Regions from separate parts of the Haloechinothrix sp. LS1_15 genome, predicted to be linked through region 2. Evidence: riboswitches for the same ligand, from Rfam matches in the RefSeq annotation. Region 2 holds a riboswitch; each other region holds the start of a gene.
The links. A riboswitch is a leader RNA that binds a small molecule or an ion and turns the genes downstream of it on or off. The one in region 2 is predicted to bind cobalamin.
Positions count from the first base shown of each region.

Region 1: linked by a shared signal. The riboswitch ahead of F8178_RS05505 (ribonucleoside-diphosphate reductase subunit alpha) and the one ahead of cobN (cobaltochelatase subunit CobN) in region 2 are both predicted to bind cobalamin.
Region 3: linked by a shared signal. The riboswitch ahead of F8178_RS13925 (ABC transporter substrate-binding protein) and the one ahead of cobN (cobaltochelatase subunit CobN) in region 2 are both predicted to bind cobalamin.
Region 4: linked by a shared signal. The riboswitch ahead of F8178_RS14365 (ABC transporter substrate-binding protein) and the one ahead of cobN (cobaltochelatase subunit CobN) in region 2 are both predicted to bind cobalamin.

Region 1 is NZ_WBXM01000003.1:59,499-64,541, forward strand. Features, by position in the region: gene F8178_RS05490 (MaoC family dehydratase) at 1-380, shown strand, start outside; gene F8178_RS05495 (phosphotransferase family protein) at 406-1,467, shown strand; gene F8178_RS05500 (acyl-CoA dehydrogenase family protein) at 1,467-2,684, shown strand; cobalamin riboswitch at 2,767-2,984, shown strand; gene F8178_RS05505 (ribonucleoside-diphosphate reductase subunit alpha) at 3,143-5,043, shown strand, end outside.
Region 2 is NZ_WBXM01000009.1:90,976-96,018, reverse strand. Features, by position in the region: gene cobN (cobaltochelatase subunit CobN) at 1-2,737, opposite strand, end outside; cobalamin riboswitch at 2,796-2,940, opposite strand; gene cobG (precorrin-3B synthase) at 3,032-4,339, shown strand; gene F8178_RS14865 (precorrin-8X methylmutase) at 4,336-4,986, shown strand; gene F8178_RS14860 (precorrin-2 C(20)-methyltransferase) at 4,983-5,043, shown strand, end outside.
Region 3 is NZ_WBXM01000008.1:124,254-129,296, forward strand. Features, by position in the region: gene F8178_RS13915 (wax ester/triacylglycerol synthase family O-acyltransferase) at 2-1,450, opposite strand; gene F8178_RS13920 (DUF3817 domain-containing protein) at 1,824-2,186, opposite strand; cobalamin riboswitch at 2,391-2,571, shown strand; gene F8178_RS13925 (ABC transporter substrate-binding protein) at 2,594-3,673, shown strand; gene F8178_RS13930 (ABC transporter substrate-binding protein) at 3,685-4,716, shown strand; gene F8178_RS13935 (iron ABC transporter permease) at 4,724-5,043, shown strand, end outside.
Region 4 is NZ_WBXM01000008.1:203,836-208,878, reverse strand. Features, by position in the region: gene F8178_RS14375 (cyclic nucleotide-binding domain-containing protein) at 1-164, opposite strand, end outside; gene F8178_RS14370 (FAD-dependent oxidoreductase) at 390-1,751, opposite strand; cobalamin riboswitch at 1,883-2,009, shown strand; gene F8178_RS14365 (ABC transporter substrate-binding protein) at 2,266-3,198, shown strand; gene F8178_RS14360 (iron ABC transporter permease) at 3,202-4,275, shown strand; gene F8178_RS14355 (ABC transporter ATP-binding protein) at 4,268-5,008, shown strand; gene F8178_RS14350 (hypothetical protein) at 5,029-5,043, shown strand, end outside.

The DNA.
Region 1 (5,043 bases), on a different contig from region 2:
AGATCACCCAGCAGCGGGTGAACCAGTTCGCCGATGCCACCGATGATCACCAGTGGATCCACGTCGACGTCGAGCGCGCGGCACGGGGACCGTTCGGTGGCACTGTCGCGCACGGATACCTCACGCTCTCGCTCATCCCGCACCTGGCACATCAGGTCTACCGGGTGGACGGCCTGAGCATGGGCGTCAATTACGGGTTGAACAAGGTGCGCTTCCCCTCGGCGGTTCCGGTGGGCTCGCGCGTGCGAGCGGGGCTGGAGCTGGTGGAGGTCACCCGAGGGGAGCAGGGCGCGCAGGTCGTCACGCGGGTGACCATCGAACTCGAAGACGCGCAGAAACCGGCGTGTGTGGCCGAGACCGTCGCGTTGCTAGTGCCCTGATCAGCGACCGAGCAGGGGAGTGTCGATGAGTGATGCCGTGTCGTCGGAGCCGTCGGAGCCGTCGGAGCCGTCGGAGCTGCCGGGGCTGGACCTGGCCGCGTTGCGGGAGTACCTGGACGGCGCCGTTCCTGGCTTGGTCGCTGGACCGTTGCGTGGGGAGTTGATCACCGGTGGCCGGTCGAACTTGACCTACCGTGTCACCGATGGTGTTTCGTCCTGGGTGGTGCGCAGGCCGCCGCTGGGGCATGTGCTGGCGACCGCGCACGACATGGGCCGGGAGTACCGGGTGATCAGCGCGCTGGCGGGTTCGGAGGTTCCCGTTCCCGCCACCGTCGTGCTGTGCGAGGACACTGCCGTTCTCGGCGCGCCGTTCTATGTCATGGAGCGCGTCGCGGGCCGGACCTACCGCAGGGACACGGAGTTGCGCGAGCTCGGTCGTGAGCGGACCCGATCGATCAGCGCCGGCATGGTGGAGGTACTGGCGCGGCTGCACGCGGTGGATCCGCACGCGGTCGGGCTGGGCGATTTCGGTAGGCCCGAGGGATTCCTCGAGCGCCAGGTGCGGCGCTGGCGCAAGCAGCTGGACGCCTCCCGCAGCAGGGAGGTGCCCGGTATCGACGAGCTCCACGTGCGCCTGGAGCGCCGGGTTCCCGCGGACGCGCCGCCCGCGATCGTGCACGGTGACTACCGGCTGGACAACTTGCTGATCGACGATGCCGACGAGGTCGCCGCGGTGCTGGATTGGGAGATGGCCACCCTCGGGGATCCGCTTACCGACGTGGCGCTGCTGGCGACCTACCGCGGCCTGTCGGAGATCCGGGGTTCGGACGCGGTGGCCGATGCCGGTGACGCTCCGGGGTTCCTGGAACCGGGCGAGATGCTGGCAGCCTACGCGGCCGCGTCCGGGCGCAGCCTGCCCGACATGGGCTTCTATCTCGGGCTGGCGCACTTCAAGCTGGCCGTGATCCTGGAAGGGATCCACTACCGGTACACCCAAGGCGCGACCGTCGGCTCCGGCTTCGAATCAGTGGGTGCGGTCGTGGAACCGATCGTGGCGTCCGGTCTGGACGCGGTGAAGGAGAGCTGATGGATTTCGCGTTCGACGAGCGCACCGAGGAGTTGCGGGCGCGGCTGACGGCGTTCATGGACGAGTGCGTTTACCCGGCGGAGCCGGAGTTCGCCAGGCAGCTGACCCGGCGCGAGCACCCGTGGGCCACGGTGCCAGTGGTCGCCGAGCTCAAGCAGCAGGCGCGTGCCAGGGGGCTGTGGAACTTCTTCCTGCCCGGCGACGACGGTGCCGGGCTGACGAACCTGCAGTACGCCCCGCTGGCCGAGATCACCGGGCGTAGCCCTCGCCTGGCGCCGGTGGCGCTGAACTGTTCCGCGCCGGACACTGGCAACATGGAGGTGCTGTCCATGTTCGGCACCGAGCGGCAGCGGAAGGAGTGGCTGGAGCCGCTGCTGGACGGCCGCATCCGCTCGGCGTTCGCGATGACCGAGCCGGAGGTGGCCTCCTCCGATGCGACCAACATCGCCACCAGCATCACCCGCGACGGCGACGAGTACGTCATCAATGGTCGCAAGTGGTGGATCACCGGGGCGTTGAACCCCGAGGCAGCGGTATTCATCGTGATGGGCAAGACGGACCCGGAAGCCGATCCCCACCGCCAGCAGAGCATGATCCTGGTGCCGCGTGAGACGCCGGGGCTGACGATCGAGCGTGGCATGACGGTGTTCGGTTACGACGACAGCGACCACGGCGGACACGCCGAGCTGTCCTTCTCGGACGTGCGGGTACCGGCGGATAATCTGATCGGCAACGAGGGCGACGGGTTCGCCATCGCGCAGGCCAGGCTCGGGCCGGGACGGATCCACCACTGTATGCGTTCGATCGGCATCGCCGAACGCGCGCTCGAGCTGACCTGCCAGCGCGCGGGCGATCGCGTCGCCTTCGGTCGTCCGCTCGGCGAGCAGGGCGTGATCCGTGACTGGGTCGCCGAGACGCGGGTACGGATCGAGCAGCTGCGGCTGCTCGTACTCAAAGCCGCGTGGCTGATGGACACCGAGGGCAACCGGGCCGCGCACACCGAGATCCAGGCCATCAAGGTCGCCACCCCGGCCACTGTGGAATGGATCCTCGACAAGGCTATCCAGATCCACGGCGCCGCCGGGTTGAGCCAGGACACCCCGCTGGCCGAATGGTACGCGGGCATCCGCACCCTCCGCTTCGCCGACGGCCCCGACGAGGTGCACAAAGCCTCCCTTGGCCGCAAGGAACTCCGCAAACACCAGCGGACCGGCTGAGCCGCGGCCGTCCGCGAGATTCATCGCCACCCCCAAGCGACACGCCTATATGGGAGTCGTTGCTCCGGCGGCCCCAACATGTAGGGTGCATGCTGCCGATGGTTCACCGGGTGCCGCCGCACCCGGTGTGGCAACAGGGAACCCGGTGCGAATCCGGGACTGCCCCGCAGCGGTGAGTGGGAACGACCGCCGTCATCACGCACTGGGCGCGCCGCGCCTGGGAAGCGACGGCCAGTAGGAACGGCCGGCGTGGCCGAACGCCCGCGAGTCCGAAGACCTGCCATCGGTGCGCGCACCACGCGGTGCGCGCCGTCCGGGACCTCGAGGGTGGGTCCGCGCAGGCGATCCGGTGGCACCGGGAGCCGGCCGTGCCGGTGGCCGGGGTGGTCATCGCGCTCTCGCGCGCTCGCGTCGAGGTACCGGGCATCGTCGTTCGAGCTCGCGAGAGGAGAGCAACGGTGACCGAAACGCTGTACGCCGCACCATCGCCCCCCGAGGTGTCGATCGTCGACGCCGGGGGAGCGCGGTACCCGCTGGACGCTAGCCGGGTGCGGGCGGTGGTCGAGCAGGCCTGTAGGGACGTGGACGGGGTGGATCCGGCCGCGGTGCTGGACGCCTGTTGGCCGTGCCTGTACGACGGGATGAGCGCCGCGGAACTCGACGAGGCACTTGTCATGAGCGCGCGCACGCTGATCGAGACCGAACCCGGGTACTCCCGGGTGACCGCGCGGTTGCTGCTGGACACGCTGCGCGGGGAGGCACTGTCCTACCTGGCGGCTGCCGTAGCTGGCGGGTCGACCGCTGAGCGACCTGGCGCGTCGCACCGGCCGGATCAGGAGCAGATGCGTGAACGTTACCCCGGTTACTTCACCGCGTTCGTACATCGCGCCGTCGAGCTGGGCCAGCTCGATCCCGCGATGGCGCGGTTCGACCTGGCACGGGTGGGCGCTGCGCTGGTGCCGGACAGGGACCTCAGTTTCGAGTTCCTCGGGCTGCGCACCCTGTACGACCGGTACCTGCTGCACGACGGTGGGATCCGTTACGAGCTGCCACAGGCGTTCTTCATGCGGGTGGCCATGGGGCTGGCGCTTCGCGAGGACGACCCCGACCGCCGAGCCGTGGAGTTCTACGAGCTGCTGTCGACGTTCCGCTTCATGGCATCCACACCGACGCTGTTCAACGCGGGCACCACGCGCCCCCAGCTGTCCTCATGCTTCTTGACCACTGTAGACGACAGCCTGGACGCGATCTTCCGTTCGTACCGGAACAACGCGTTGCTCGCGAAGTACTCGGGCGGGTTGGGCAACGACTGGACGCCGGTGCGCGGGCTCGGTGCACACATCGCGGGCACCAACGGGAAATCGCAGGGCGTCGTGCCGTTCCTCAAGATCGCCAACGACACCGCGATCGCGGTCAACCAGGGAGGCAAGCGTAAGGGTGCGGCCTGTGCCTACCTGGAGACCTGGCACATCGACATCGAAGAGTTCCTCGAACTGCGCAAGAACACCGGGGACGAGCGCAGGCGGACCCACGACATGAACACCGCGAACTGGGTGCCGGACGAGTTCCTCCGGCGGGTCGTCACCGACGGCGAGTGGACGTTGTTCTCCCCCGACGAGGTACCCGACTTGCACGAGCTCTACGGCCACGCGTTCGCCGAGCGCTACCGCGCCTACGAGCACGCGGCGCGACGCGGCGAGATCCGCGTGCACCGGACGGTGCGGGCGGTTGACCTCTGGCGGCGCATGCTGACCATGCTGTTCGAGACCGGCCACCCGTGGATCACCTTCAAGGATCCCTGCAACCTGCGCTCACCGCAGCGCCACGCGGGTGTGGTGCACTCCTCCAATCTCTGTACCGAGATCACCCTGAACACCAGTGCTGAGGAGGTGGCGGTGTGCAACCTGGGGTCGGTGAACCTGGCCGCGCACCTCTCCGGTGCCCGGATCGACGATCGCCTGCTGGAAAGCACGGTGCGCACCGCCGTGCGCATGCTCGACAACGTCATCGACATCAACTTCTACACCGTTGACGAGGCACGGGCGGCGAACCTGCGGCACCGCCCCATCGGTCTCGGCGTCATGGGTTATGCCGAGACGCTGTTCGCGATCGGCGCGCCCGTCGACAGCGAGCAGGCGGTGGAGTTCGCCGACCGCAGCATGGAGTTGGTCAGCTACCACGCCATCGACGCGTCGAGCAGGCTGGCAGCCGAGCGGGGAAGGTACGAGTCGTACGAAGGATCACTGTGGAGCGAAGGGATACTCCCCATCGACTCGCTCCGGCTGCTCGCCGGATCCCGCGAGGACGGCGAGTGCGATGTCGACACATCGACCACCCTCGCGTGGCAGGCACTGCGTGA
Region 2 (5,043 bases):
CGCTGACCCGGCGTGAGGCCTCGTCCCAGACCGGGGTGACGCCGAGCAGCGCCAGCACCTCGGCCGCGTCGTCGCCCGCGGTGCGCATCGCCGAGGTGCCCCACACCGACAGGCCCACCGAGCGGGGCCAGTCACCGGTGTCCTCGCGGTAGCGCCGCAGCAGCGAGTCGGCCAGTGACTGGCCGGTCTGGTAAGCGAGCCTGCTGGGAATGGCTTTCGGGTCTACGGTGTAGAAGTTGCGCCCGGTCGGCAGCACGTTCACCAGCCCGCGCAGCGGCGAACCGCTCGGTCCGGCCGGGATGTAGCCGCCGTCCAGCGCGTGTGTCACCGAGTCCAGCTCACCCGTGGTGCCCGCCAGCCGAGGCACCATCTCGGTGGCCGCGAACTCCAACACCCGGGAGACGTCGGCGGCGGCACCGTCGTCCCCGAGTACCGCCCGGCACACCTGCGGTACGGCTGCCGCGTCCCACCGGCTGCGCTCCATCGCCGCGACCAGCTCGTGCGCGCGGGCTTCGATCGCGTCCACCTCGGTGCTGGCGGCATCGGAGTTCTCCTTCAACCCGAGCGCGGTACGCAGTCCAGGCACCGCACCGGCCTGGCCGCCCCACATCTGCTGCGCGCGCAGCATCGACAGCACCAGGTTGACCCGCTCCTCGCCTTCGGGTGCGTGGCCGAGCACGTGCAGCCCGTCGCGGATCTGGGCGTCCTTGACCTCGCACAGCCAGCCGTCCACGTGCAGCAGGAAGTCGTCGAATTCGGCGTCGTGCGGACGCTCGGTGATGCCAAGGTCGTGGTCCAGCTTGGCGGCCTGGATCAGCGTCCAGATCTGCGCCCGGATCGCCGGGAGCTTGGCCGGATCCATCGCGGAGATGTTGGCGTACTCATCGAGCAGCTGCTCCAGCCGCGCGATGTCGCCGTAGCTCTCCGCGCGAGCCATCGGCGGGATCAGGTGGTCGACGATGGTGGCGTGCGCCCGGCGTTTGGCCTGGGCGCCCTCGCCCGGATCGTTGATCAGGAAGGGATAGATCATCGGCACGCTGCCCAGCACCGCATCCGGCGCGCAGGAGGCCGACAGGGCCGCGTTCTTGCCGGGCAGCCACTCCAGTGAGCCGTGCTTGCCGAGATGGACCACGGCGTGCACGCCGAACCCGCCCTCGCTCCGCGGCGCTTCGAGCCACCGGTACGCGGCGAGGTAGTGGTGGCTGGGCGGCAGGTCCGGGTCGTGGTAGATAGCGATCGGGTTCTCGCCGAAGCCGCGCGGTGGCTGGAGCATGATCAGCACGTTGCCCGCCTGCAGCGAGGCGAGCACGATGTCGCCCTCGCTGTTGCGCGAGTAATCGACGAACAGCTCACCAGGGGGCGGGCCCCAGTGCTGCTCGACCTGCTCGCGCAGGTCGGCGGGCAGCTGCTCGAACCACGCGCGGTAGCGGGCGGCGGGTACCCGGATCGGGTTGCCCGCGAGCTGCTCCTCGGTGAGCCACTCGGGATCCTGGCCACCAGCGGCGATCAGAGCGTGGATGAACGCATCGCCTTCGGGCGCTTCGGAGCGCTCCACGTCCTCGCCAGGGGTCGGTTGCCGGGACGACTCGGCACCCGCCGGGGTGGTCTCCACCCCGGGGATGCCGTCACCAAGGTCGTAGCCGTGCTCGCGCAGCGTGCGCAGCAGCCGCACCGCGCTGGCCGGGGTATCCAGCCCGACAGCGTTACCCACCCTGGAGTGCTTGGTGGGGTAGGCCGACAGCACCAGCGCGATCCTGCGCTGTTCCGGCGGGGTGTGCCGCAGCCGCGCATGCCCCAGCGCGATCCGCGCCACCCGGCTCGCACGTTCGGCGTCGGGGAGGTAGCGCGGTAGGCCGTCCTCGTCGGTCTCCTTGAACGAGAACGGCACGGTGATGATCCTGCCGTCGAACTCGGGCACGGCGACCTGCGAGGCGGCATCCATGGGGGACACGCCCTCGTCGTTGTCCCACCACTCGTCCCGGTCGCTGGTCAGGCACAGTGCTTGCAACATCGGGATGTCGAGCTCGGCCAGCTCGGCGACGTCCCATGCCTCGTCGTCGCCACCGGCGCTCACCGCGGACGGTCGCGTCCCCCCGGCCGCGAGCACCGTCACCAGCACCGCGTCCGCCGCGCGGAGTTGCTCGATCATCTCCGGTTCGCGGGTGCGGAGCGTGGCGCAGTACATCGGCATCGCCTGACCGCCCGCGTCCTCGACGGCACGCGACAGGGTCTCCACGAACGCGGTGTTGCCTGCGAAGTGGTGTGCCCGGTAGTACAGGATCGCCACCACGGGCCCGTCCATCGACCGCGGTTCACGCTCCAGGAAACCCCAGGACGGCTGCTCGGCGGGCGGGTCGAAGCCGTCGCCGGTCAGCAGCAGCGTGTCGGACAGGAAGTGGTGCAGCTGCGTGAGATTCTCCGGACCGCCGTGCGCCAGGTACGTGTGTGCCTCGCGGGCGATTCCGGCTGGCACGGTGGACAGCTCCATCAGCTCGGCGTTCGGCGCCTGCTCACCGCCGAGCACGACCACGTGCGCCCCGCTGGCGCGTACCGCGTCGAGACCCTCTTTCCACGCCCGCTCGTCACCGAGGATGCGCACCACCACGATCGTGGCGCCGTCGAGCAGGCCGGGCAGCTCGTCGAGGTCGATACGCGCCGGATTGCCAAGGCGGTACCCCATATCGCTGGCACGTGCGCTGAGCAGGTCGGTGTCCGAGGTGGACAGCAGAACGATCACGGTGGTCTCGGCTCCTCTCGGGGTGTCCGCGCCCCGGTTGGTCGGTCGTCGCTGGTTGGAGTCTCCTGGCTGCAGGATCGTCGCTCGCCCCGGCCTTCCAGACGCTGCCGTTCCGGCGCCCGTGACCTCGGCCCGTGATCCGGGCTGGGGCTCGCTCCCCTCTCACAGTGGCGGGACCGCCCCGGACTCGCACCGGGTTCCTCCACTTCCAGCGGGCTTGCCCGCACCTCACTCTCGCCGGGGCCGGAGCCCGCGTCAAGCCGAGGTGCCAGCACACAATCTACAGTGACAGCCATGCCGGATCCGTACCCCGCCCCGTGGGCGGGCACCGCTCACCGGGAACGCCCCGACGCCTGCCCCGGCGCGCTGACCACTCACGACGCCGCCGACGGGCGGCTGGCCAGGGTGCGTGTGCCGGGAGGCAAGCTGGCAGCGGGCCAGCTGGTCGAGCTGGCCGCCTGCGCCGAGGAGCTCGGTGACGGTGTGCTGCATCTGACATCCCGGGGCAACGTGCAGCTGCGCGGGCTCGCGCAGGCGATGCTGGGCGAGCTGGCCGATCGGCTGGCCGAGGCGGGACTGCTGCCCTCGCCAAGCCACGAGCGGGTGCGCAATATCCTGGCCTCCCCGGTCAGCGGGCTGACCGGGGGTGTCGCCGACGTGCGTGCCCTGGTGGGCGAGCTGGATCGCGCGGTCTGCGCGCGGGCGGAGCTGGCCGGGCTACCCGGCCGGTTCCTGTTCGGCCTGGACGACGGCCGAGGCGACATCGCGGGTGACCGGATCGATGTGTGCTGGCGCGCGGTGACTCCGGACACCGGGGCGGTGCTGCTCGCCGGTGCCGACACCGGGCTGCGGGTGCGCACCGGCGACGCGGTGGCGGCGCTGGTGGCGGCAGCCGTGGCCTTCGCCTCCTCGCGCGGCGACGCCTGGCAGGTGCGCGAGCTCGTTACCGGGGGCGGGGCGTGGGGATCGCTGGTCGATGCGGTGGCAGCCGAGGTGACCTGCCACCCGCAGGCACCGTGCTCGTTCACCCCTGGCGGCGAGCTCGCGCTCGGCGGCCACCGGCAGGACGATGCCCGCGGTGAACGCTGGTGTGTCGTCGCTGGTGTGCCGCTCGGCGCGCTGCCCTCGGCGGCCGCTCGGTCGCTGGCCACCGAGGCGCCACGGCTGGTGATCACGCCATGGCGGTCGGTAGTGCTTCCGGATCTCGAAGCGACCGCGGCAGCGAGCGTCACAAGGCGGCTGGCCGCCGACGGCCTGCTGGTCAGCGACGGAGAGCCGCGGCACCGGGTCACCGCCTGCATCGGGGCACCCGGCTGCGACAAGGCGCGCGCCGACGTGCGCGCGGACGTGAGCGAGCTCATCCGCACGGCAGGTGGCGCGCTGGCCGGGACAGCCGCGGCGGCACACTTCTCCGGGTGCGAGCGCCGCTGCGGGAAGCCGTGGGCGGCGGGAACCACCGTGGTCGACGTACTGGCTGCCGAGGAGGGCGGCTACCGGGTCGACGGGCGGTGGGTGCCCACCGTGACGTTGGCGGCGTCGTTGGCGCGCGCCATGGGCGATGGCAGGAACAGCACCGACTCCAGGGAAGGACGCCGATCGTGACCGATCACCCGCTCGAGTCCCCTCTCGAGTACCTGCGCGACGGGTCCGAGATCTACCGGCGCTCGTTCGCCACGATCCGCGCCGAGGCCGAACTCGGAGACCTCCCCGCGGACGTGGAGCGCGTCGCGGTCCGCATGATCCATGCCTGCGGGATGGTGGACCTGCCCGGTGACCTCGACTACGCGCCGAATGTGGTGGCTGAAGGGCATCGGGCGTTGGCCACGGGTGCACCGGTGCTCACCGACGCGAAGATGATCGCGGGAGGGGTTACGCGCAAGCGCCTGCCCGCCGGGAACGAGGTGCTGTGCACCCTGGCCGATCCCTCGGTGCCCGAGCTTGCCGGGCGGCTGGGTACCACGCGCAGCGCGGCCGCGCTGGAGCTGTGGCGGGAGCGGTTGCCCGGATCCGTGGTGGCCATCGGCAACGCCCCGACGGCGTTGTTCCGGCTACTGGAGCTGCTGGCCGAAGGGGTACCCGCCCCTGCGGCGATCATCGGTACCCCCGTCGGGTTCGTCGGCGCCGCCGAGTCGAAGACCGAGCTGGCCCGCCAGGCGCCCGCGCCGTATTTGGTGGTGCACGGCAGACGCGGCGGCAGCGCTATGGCTGTCGCCGCCATCAACGCGATCGCGACGGAGGCTGAGCTGTGAGCGGGGCACGAACCGGCAAGCTCTGGGGTGTGGGGCTCGGGCCGGGGGACCCGGAGC
Region 3 (5,043 bases), on a different contig from region 2:
CTTAGCTGTCACCCTCGCAGGCGTTGCGGAGGTTGGTGAACGCCTTGGCGATGGCATCGCCGAGCCCACCGACCTCACCGAGCACCTGCGGGTCCGCGAGCACCCCGATCCGCACACTGCCGCGGTAGACGGTGACCGCCACGGACAGTGCCTGACCGAGTGCCAGCGGAGCCAGTGGCCAGATCTGCCGCAGCCGGGCACCGTCCAGAGCTAACGGCACGTCTGGCAGCGGCACCGTGCTGACCATCGTGTCGAACAGCAGCGGCGATACCTGCGCGGCCAACGGGGTCGTCACCCGATGCATCCCGGCGGGAACAGCTTCGGCGAGTAGCGGGAAGGCCCCCGCGCCCCGCTCGGGCCCGCGACGCTTGTTGCGCTGCATGGCACCGGTCACCATCCGGACTCGCTCGATCGGGTCTGTGGTCCCGGCTGGCAGGTCACACAAGTATCCGGACAGGTGGTTACCACCCTCGCCCGCGGCGTCGCGCCTGCTCCGCACACTCACCGGAACGAACGCGCGCAGGTTCCATTCACTGCCTGCCGCGGCGCCGTCCCGGTTCCGGATCCAGTCGCCGAGTCCGCCCGCGATGACCGACAGCACCACATCGTTAAGTGTGCCTCCCGTCCATTTGCGTACGCGGTGCATCTCATCGGTGTCCAGCCGGACGAAGGCGGCTTCCCGCCGGGAGGATCCTGCCAGCATGCTGGTGACAGGGGAGCTGGCAGCCAGCGGCCGCACCGCGGCGAGCGTCGACAATGCCACGCCCGCCAGCCGCTCTACCCGCCTGCGCACCCCGGATGCCGCCGCGACCGCATCGGCTGCGGTGCCGGGCAAGTCCCGTAATGTGCGAGCGGCCCAGCCCGCCAACGCCGCGGGCCCCGGCAGCGTTGGCGGGGTTGATGGGTCCGAGTCGGCAGGCCGCGCCTGCCGCCCACGCCCTGGCGGCACCCCGTCCAGCAGCGGCGCGGCCACCGAGAACGAACCGGCCGCGTCGGCGAGGGCGTGGTGCATCTTGAACACCACGGCGAACCGGCCGTGCGCCACGCCGCCGAACACGTGCGCCTCCCACGGCGGCCGGCCCTCGAGTAGCGGCTGTGCCATCACGGTCGCTGCGGCGGCTTCGAGCTGTTCCGGCTGGCCGGGACGGGCGAGCATGTGGGTATGGATGTGATCGGCGGGGTCGAAGGTCGGGCACCGGCGCCAGGCCTTGCCTGCCGGTGGCCACCAGGTGTCGGTCGCGGTTCTGGCCAGCTCCGGCACGGCAGCCGCCCGTTCGGCCAGCAGCCTGCCGATGCGGGCCGGATGGACCGGGCAGTCGGGTTCGAACACCAGCGCGGCGCCCAGGTGCATAGGGCGATGGCTGCCCTCGAGGCACAGGAACGACACATCCAGTCCGCTGAGCCGCGTGGCGGCGCGATCAACCGGCCCGCCAACCGAGCGAGCAACCACTGCCCTCTCCTTACGGTGTTCCGCAGTTGCCTCTCCACCCGATCGTCCGGGGACGCGCGAGCACGAACCGGGACCACGCCATCGCGCCCGAGCAGAAAAGCATCTATTGTCCACACTGAATAGCGGCACGACTCGAAGACGTCAAAGCGCACACGTACCGGGACCGCACCGGCACGTCCCCGAACTCGATGCGCCCCGCATGAGCCGGATTCCCGTACCGCACCCCAACGTAGTCGCGAGAAGCGCGTTAAGGTAATCCGCCGATCGGGTGCCATTGCTCCGAAAAGGTGTCGGGATTCCACCACACAGCGGCACTGCCACGGCGCTCGCCGTAGTCCGCGCTCCGCTCGCATCGGGACACGCGCGGGGCAGCTCAGGCCATGGCCGGGCGCTCACCAGTCACCAGCGCCACACCACCACGGCCGGTGCAGCCGGGACCGTCGAGCCTGCCGGTCCGCAATGCCCACGCCTCGAACCACCAGGTGAACAGCGGCGGCACGCCCGCGGCCAGCGCCAGCGCCAGCGTGCGGTAGCTCCAGCCGAACACCCGGAAAGTCGCCAGCGTCACCGCGACGTAGGCGAGAAACAGCACACCGTGCACCAAGCCGGCGACGGGAACGCCGCCCTCACCGAGGCCGAGGATGTACTTGGCGAACATGGCAGCGAGCAACGCCACCCAGGAAAGCGCCTCCGCGATGGCCACGGCCCGGAACACCGTTACCGCTGTGCCGAACACGGTTACCTCCTCGAGTTGTGCCTGCCGCCACGCGATCGCGTCGCGACCGGCTCGCTGGTTCGCCGCCGCATGGCCAGACCTGCATCTTCAGCGGCACGAACCCGTTTCACTAACCCAGTGTGCAGCGTGACCACGCTCACCAGGGGTATGGGGTGCACTTGCCGTCCCCGGTGTTCGGGTGAGATGTTGAATCACCCGAACACGTGAAGATGACGTTGCCGTAGTGCACGGGAAGCCGGTTCCAATCCGGCGCGGTCCTCGCCACTGTGACCGGAGGGCCCGTCCCATGACGCCACTGGGCGCACAGCGCCTGGGAAGGCGGGACGGGCAGGGCATCAGCCCAACTCCGGGAGCCAGGAGACCGGCTACGGCGACCGACGCAAGACGAGCCACGAAGGATGGTTTGCTTGACAACATCATCATGGCGGTCATCACGACCGTCGAGCCACCGCCGATCGCCGGGTGCGTCGCGCGCCCGCGTCACCCTGTCCCTCTGCGCCGTCCTCGCCCTCGGCCTCGCCGCCTGCGGTACCGATGAAGCCCCCGGCTCCGAGGAGGAGCAAGCAGAGGTCATCCGAAACTGCGACGTCGACGTCCCCGTCGACGAGCCGCCCGAGCGGCTCTTCGCCGCTTACCAGCCCGCCATCGAGATGGCCCACGCCCTCGGTGTCAGCGACCGCCTGGTCGGCACCGCCTACCTCGACGCCGAAGTGCTACCGGAGTATGCCGAGGCGCAGCAGGGCCAGCGGTACTACGAGAACCTGCCCAGCCGCGAGGCGTTGCTCGAGACCGAGCCCGACTTCGTGCTGTCGGGATTCAACGGAGCCTTCACCGACGAGCAGTTCGGCACCAGGGCTAGCCTGCGCGAGCTCGGCATCGAGAGCTGGATCTTCAGCCCGCTGTGCCCCAGCGAGGACGGCATGGACGACGAGACCATCGACCCCTCCGCGGTCACCATCGAGGCGATCTACTCGGATCTGCGCGAGCTCGGCACGGTCTTCGGCGCGAGTGACCGCGCCGAGGAGATCGTCGCGGACATGCAGGCGACGATCGACGAGGTGCGAGACACCGTCAGCGAAGCCGGAGACGGGATCGAACGGCCCTCGGTGGCCGTGGCACGCCCGGACGGCGACGGGTTCCGCGTGGCAGCGGGCCCGGACTTCACCACCGAACTGGTGAAACACGCCGGGGGCGAGAACGCCTTCGCAGATCTCGAACAACGGCGCAACATGGACGTCAGTACCGAGGAGATGATCGCTCGCGATCCCGATCACATCTTCGTCGACGTCTGCTGTGACGCCGAGATGACCGCGGCCGACGCCGCGGACGACGTCGAGGCCATCCTGTCCGATCCGGCGCTGGCCAACATCGAAGCGGTAGCCGAGGGCAACGTACACGAGTTCACCTTCGCCAACCGCTCGGCAGGAGTGCGCAGCGCTCCGGTGATCGCCGAGATCGCCGCGACCATCCACCCCGAGCTGTTCTGAGAGGAGGCCCGATGGCTGTGACAGTAGCCACCCGCCAGGGCCTCCGGACCGCCTCGGTAGCCGCGATCACCACGCTCCTCGTAGCCGGTTGCGCAGCCACCGACGGTAACGGTGGCAGCGACGGGGGCGAGCAGGCCACCGAGACGATCACGAGTTGCGGCGTGGAGATCACTACCGACGAGGCGCCCGAGCGTGTGTTCGCCGCCTACCAGCCGGCTATCGAGATGGCCTATGCCCTCGGAATCGAGGATCGGCTGGTCGCTACCGCGTTCATCAACAACGAGATCCTCGAGGAGTACGCCGGGGCGCATGCGGGGCAACCGTTCTACGAGCGGGTACCGAGCAGGGAAACCGTGCTCTCCTACGAGCCGGACTTCATCCTCACCAGCGCCTACCGGCTGTATACCGAGGAGGGCATCGGCTCGCGAGACGGGTTGGCCGCTATCGGCGTGGACACCTGGCTGTCCGCAGTCGCCTGCCCCGACGCCGACGGCGAGCGCATGGCCGAGTTGCAGAGCATGGACAACGTCTATAGCGACCTGCGCCAGCTCGGCGAGATCTTCGATGTCCGCGAGCGCGCCGACGAGCTGATCGCCGAGTTCTCCGGAACCATCGAGCGCGTCGAGGAGGCCGTCGCACAGGCGAATCACGAGCCCACGTTGGCGATCGCCCGGCCGGATTCCGACGGCTTCCGTGTCACCGGCGGCCTGGACTTCTCCACCGAGATCTTCGAGATGGCGGGTGGGCGCAACGCTTTCGGTGATCTGGATGTCTCCGGCCCGCACACGGTCAGCACGGAGGAACTGATCAAGCGCGATCCGGACTACATCCTGGTCGACACCTGTTGTGGTCCCGAGCTCACGCCCTCCGACGCAGAGGAGGACGTCGAGGCGATCATGAACGATCCGGCTCTGGCGAACCTCACCGCGGTGAGCGAGGGCACCGTGCTCGAGTTCGGCTTCCCCGACCGGTGGGCGGGCGTGCGAGCAGCATCCACAGTAGAATCGCTCGCCGAGATGCTGCATCCCGATCTCGTCGGGTAGGGCCGCGATGACCACACACGCACCGTCCTCGGTCATCGCCACATCACCCGCGGCGACGGCGTGGTCGAGGTGGTCACGGTTCCGGCGCTGGTTCGCCGAGGCCGTGCGGGGGCAAGGGTTGCTGCACGGCACCTGGTCCCGCAGCACGGGTCTGCTCGTCGCCACCCTCGCGCTGGTCGCGATCGCGCTGGCCTCGCTGCTGATCGGCAACGAGCGGCTGTCCCTGCACGAGGTACATGCCGCCTACTTCGCCTACACGGGTTCCGACACCGATCTGATCGTGCTGCACCTGCGCGTGCCGCGTACGTTGGTGGGCCTTGCCGTCGG
Region 4 (5,043 bases), on a different contig from region 2:
TCCCCTGGCGTCTGCTCGTGGATCAGGGCCCAGTTCGCGGGCAGGCTCGCGCGCGTGCTCGCCCGCACGATCGCGTTGACCTCCGACTGCGTCAACTCCTCGAACGCGGGGAATCGGTGCAGGTAACGAGCTTCGGAGCCTTCCTTGGGAACCCGCGTGGCCATGCTCTCTCCTTGCCGGGCGTCGTCGCCTGTGCTCGCCTGTGGTCGGTTGTCACCGACACTGCTTCCGGCAGGATACCTGGGTGGGGTGCGAGCCGAAGGACTCCGCGGGTGCGTATGTGGTACCCAAGGGTCCCTTCGGCTCCATCCGGTCGTGCGCAGGGCCTGAGCCGAAGGGCCTCTTGGGTGCATCGTGTGTACCCAGGGAGTCCTTCGGCTCGCACCCCCTCACCCACCTGCGCGGCGGGCGGTGCGGCCGCCGTGACTGCCGAAGAACTGGGCGGCGGCTTGCTGCAGCGCGATCGACCAGGTGGGGTAGGGGTGGATGGTCTGGGCGAGCCTGCCGGTGAACATGCCGGTGTCGATCGCCAGTGTCGCCTCGCTGATCAGCTCGCCCGCGCGTTCGGCGACCACGGTGGCGCCGAGCAGCTTGCCGCCGCCGAGCCGTCCGAGACCGCGCCGTGGGCCGGCGATGAGCTTGACGAACCCCGTGGTGGCGCCCGCGGTCACCGCCCGGTCGACCTCGGCCATCGGTAGGTAGGCCACCCGCACCCGGTGATCGGTGACGTCGTGTTCGAACGTGCCCACGGTGGCGACCTCGGGCGTGGTGAACACCACCTCCGGGATCGCGCCGGTGCCGAACACCGGCTTCCTGGTACGTCGCAGCGCCGCCGTCGCCGCGACGCGCCCCATCGCATACGCGGCGTGGGTGTGCCCGGAGAGGCCTGTCACGTCGCCCGCCGCGGTGATGCCGGGCACGGTGGTGCGCAGGTGGCGGTCCACCACGACGAACCCGCGATGGTCGGTAGCTACGCCCGCGGCGTCCAGCCCGAGGTCCGCGGTCACCGGGGCGCGCCCAGTGGTGACCAGGAGGCGCTGCGCCGAGAGTGTCGCGGAGCCGGCCGTCAGAGTGATCTCCTGGCCATCGCCGTGCACCGAGGACACCGGCGCGTCCACCCGCACGTCCACCCCGTCCGCGGCCAGCGACTCGCCGATCAGCGCCGAGACATCCGGGTCCGTTCCGGGAAGCAACGTGCCCTCGGACTCCACAAGGGATACCGGAATGCCGAGCCGTGCGAAGGCCTGGGCGAGCTCGCACCCGTTCGCCCCGCCACCGAGGATGGCCAGCGAGTCCGGAGCGGCTTCCAGGTCGAACACCGTGTCGGTGGTCAGTACCGGCACGTCCGCCAGGTTGCCGATCGGCGGCACCATCGGGGCGCTGCCCGTGGCGAGCACCATCCGCGGGGCGCGCACCACGCGCGTTCCCACCTGGATGCGGTCGCGGGAGAGCAGCCGGGCGTGCCCCCGCATCACGTCGATGCCGCGTGCCCGCAGCACGCTTTCGTCCTCGGTCGCCCCGATCCGCGCCACCACCTCCCGGGCCCTGGCCATGGCCCTGCCGAACGGCAACCCGGCCGCGGCCGCCTCGATCACCGTTTTCGACGGCACGCACCCGGTGAACGTGCAGTCCCCGCCCGGTGGTGATTCCGTGACCAGCAATGTGGTCGCACCCTGCCGCACGCCGGTCGACGCGGCGGCGAGTCCGGCGGCTCCGCCGCCGAGTACCACGAGATCGTATTCCTGCACCACGCACCCTCCCTGTGTCGCACCCTGGGACGGGGTGCGCTCGCACGTGGTTCCAGTGTCGGCCACTCAGCCGAACCTCCACCACCGACTGTCGGCGCGGTGACACCGTGAGCATGCCCACGACGGTGACGACCGTCGTGCGGTGAGCTGCTAGCCTGGCCCAGCCACGCGTGCAGCGAAGTCCGGTGTGAATCCGGCGCTGTCCCGCAACTGTGAGTCCCCGAGGGGACGAGCCAGGTCGCCTGCGCGGGTGGGACGAATGCAGCTCTCGAGGAGGGGCTCTTCGTCGACGCCACGTCGTCGAAAAGCATCCGACTCGACAGATGAGTGGAAGGATGCGGTATCCGTGTCGTTACGACACTCTCTGTCGGCCGTTTCCGCGTGTTCAGTACTACTCATCGCCGCATGTGCGAGCGACGCATCGCAACGCGACGGTGACGCCGGTACGGGTGGGGGAGTCACCTTCACCGATCTACGCGGTACTCAGCTGACCCTGGACGAGCCGGCGTCGCGGATCGTGACCATTCCGATCCCGCACGCCGCGATGGTGATCGCGCTGGACGGCGGTACCGACCGTCTGGCAGGCATGAATCCGAGCTCGGCGAAGGCGATCGAGGACGGCATCCTCGGCGAGTTCTTTCCCGAGGCTTCAGAGATCCCCAGCGACATCACCGACGAGTCGTTCGCGCCGAACATCGAGACCGTCGCCGGGCTCGATCCGGACCTGGTGCTGCAATGGTCCGACCGTGGCGACGAGATCGTCAGACCACTGGAGAACGCGGGCCTGACCACCGCCGCGCTGACCTCGTCGACCCAGGACGAGCTCGAAGCCGCCCTCAAGATGGTCGGTGCCGCCATCGGCGAGGATGACCGGGCCGAGCGGATCCTCGACTGGCACGACGAGGTGCGCCGCGAGCTGGCGGAACTCGACCCGCCGGAGCAGCGGCCGTCGGTGCTGTACTTCCACCGCATGGCCGAGGAGCTCCGGGTGTCCGGGTCGGACACCTACAACGACTTCTACATCGAGCTGGCAGGCGGCACGAACGCGGCCGCCGAGATCACCGGGCGGCACGTCGTCGAGCCGGAGCAGGTCGCCGCGTGGGACCCGGACGTCATCCTGGTGGGCAGCTTCGACGATGCGACCGTCGACGACGTCGCCGAACACCCGGCCTGGCGGGAACTCACCGCGGTCACCGAGCGCCGCGTGTACCAGGTACCGCTGGGTGGCTACCGCTGGGACCCACCGAGTCACGAATCACCGCTGATGTGGCAGTGGCTCGCGCAGCTACTGCACCCGGACGGGATCGATGTGGACCTGCCGGAGCAAATCCGGGAGCACTACGACTTCCTGTACGACCAGCAGGCGGTCAGTGATGAGCAGATCCGCGAGATCCTGCGGGCCGAGCTCAACGCCGGTACCGCGGGCTACGACCGCGTCCTGCGGGAGTAACCGGTGGTCCGGACACCGGAGACCACCGCGAGCTGGGCCGGGTCCACACGGCGACTCGGGCGCTTGTCTACCGCGACGGTCATGGTCTGGCTGGCCGTGGCCGCGATTGGTGCCGGGGTGCTCGCGCTCGGTTTCGGTCGATTGGCGATCCCGCCGGACGTTGTGGTGCGGATCCTGGCGAGCCAGATCGTGCCGCTGGAGGCAGGCTGGAGCGGCACCGAGCAACAGATCGTCGAGGCGGTCCGGGCGCCGCGCGTGTTGCTGTCCATGCTGGTCGGAGCGGGCCTGGCCTGCGCTGGTGCGGTACTACAGGGTGTGCTGCGGAACCCGCTGGTCTCCCCGCAGATCCTGGGTGTCCAGTCGGGAGCGTCGTTCGGTGGGGCGCTGGCGCTGTTACTTGGGGCAAGCTCGGTGCTGCTGGTCGGTGGGGCGTTCGCGTTCGGTTTCCTTGCGCTGATCGCGGCGATGGTGCTCAGCAAGGTGCACGGACGCCGCACGGTACTGATGCTGATCCTCGCGGGCATCGTGGTCGGCGGCTTCTTCGCCGCACTGGTCTCCGGGGTCACCTACCTCGCCGATCCGGAGGAGAACCTGCCGAGCATCGTATTCTGGCTCCTCGGGAGCTTGGCGACGGCCACGTGGGACAAGGTCGCCATCGCGGCGCTGCCGGTGCTGGCCGGTGTGGCGACGATGCTGGTGTTGCGATGGCGCATCAACATCCTGGCGCTCGGCGACGATGACGCACGGGCGCTCGGCGTCGAGCCTGCGGTGCTGCGCTGGGTGTTGCTGTGTTCTGCGGCCGTCGTGGTCGCCGGAACCGTGGCTGTTGGCGGTGTCATCACCTGGGTGGGGTTGGTGATCCCGCACATCGTCCGCATGATGCTCGGTCCGGACAACCGGGTGCTGATCCCTGCCTGCGTCTTCCTCGGCGCCGCGTACCTCACGGTCATGGACACCGCGGCGCGCACCCTCACCGCCTCCGAGATCCCGCTCGGGGTACTGACCGCGCTGGTCGGCGCGCCGATCTTCTTCGTGGTCCTGAGACGGACCCAGGCACGGGGGTGGAACGATGCTTGAGCTGCACGGTGTCGGTCACCGTTACGGCCACAGTGACTTCCTGTTCCGCGAGCTCGACCTCCGTGTCGACACCGGGGAGATCGTGGCGTTGCTGGCCCCGAACGGTCGCGGCAAGTCAACCCTGCTGCGCGGGGCGGCTCGGCTGCAACCGTTCACCGAAGGGTCGGCCGTCGCAGCGGAGACCGTCGGGTTCGTCCCGCAGGCCACGCAGGTGACGTTCGGCTTCTCGGTGTTCGACATGGTGCTCATGGGAAGGGCGCGCCACCTCGGGCCGCTGACCAGCCCGGGGCCGACCGACCGGGAACGCGCGGCCGAGGCGCTGGCTGCCACCGGCCTGTCCGAGCTGGCCGAGCGGCCGTTTCCCAGCCTGTCGGGGGGCGAGCAACAGCTGGTGCTGATCGCGCGCGCTATGGCCTCGGAGGCCAGGCTGTTGCTGCTCGACGAGCCCACGGCAGCCCTCGACCTGGCTAATCAGGGTGTGGTGTTGCGCCTGCTCATCGAGCTGGCCACGGACGGCTACGGCGTGCTGTTCTCCACCCACCAACCCGACCACGCACTCGCCGTGGCCACCCGCGCCGCGCTGCTCGCCGCGCCACGCGACCTGCGTGTCGGCAAGCCGGAGAAGGTCCTCACCGAGGAGGCACTCTCCGAGCTGTACGGCCTGCCGATGCGGCGGATGCGCGTGTCCACACCGGACTCCGACGAGCTCCGCATCGCGGTGCAGTACACCTGACCGTACCGAGGAGGTTCACCATGACCGAGACCGTC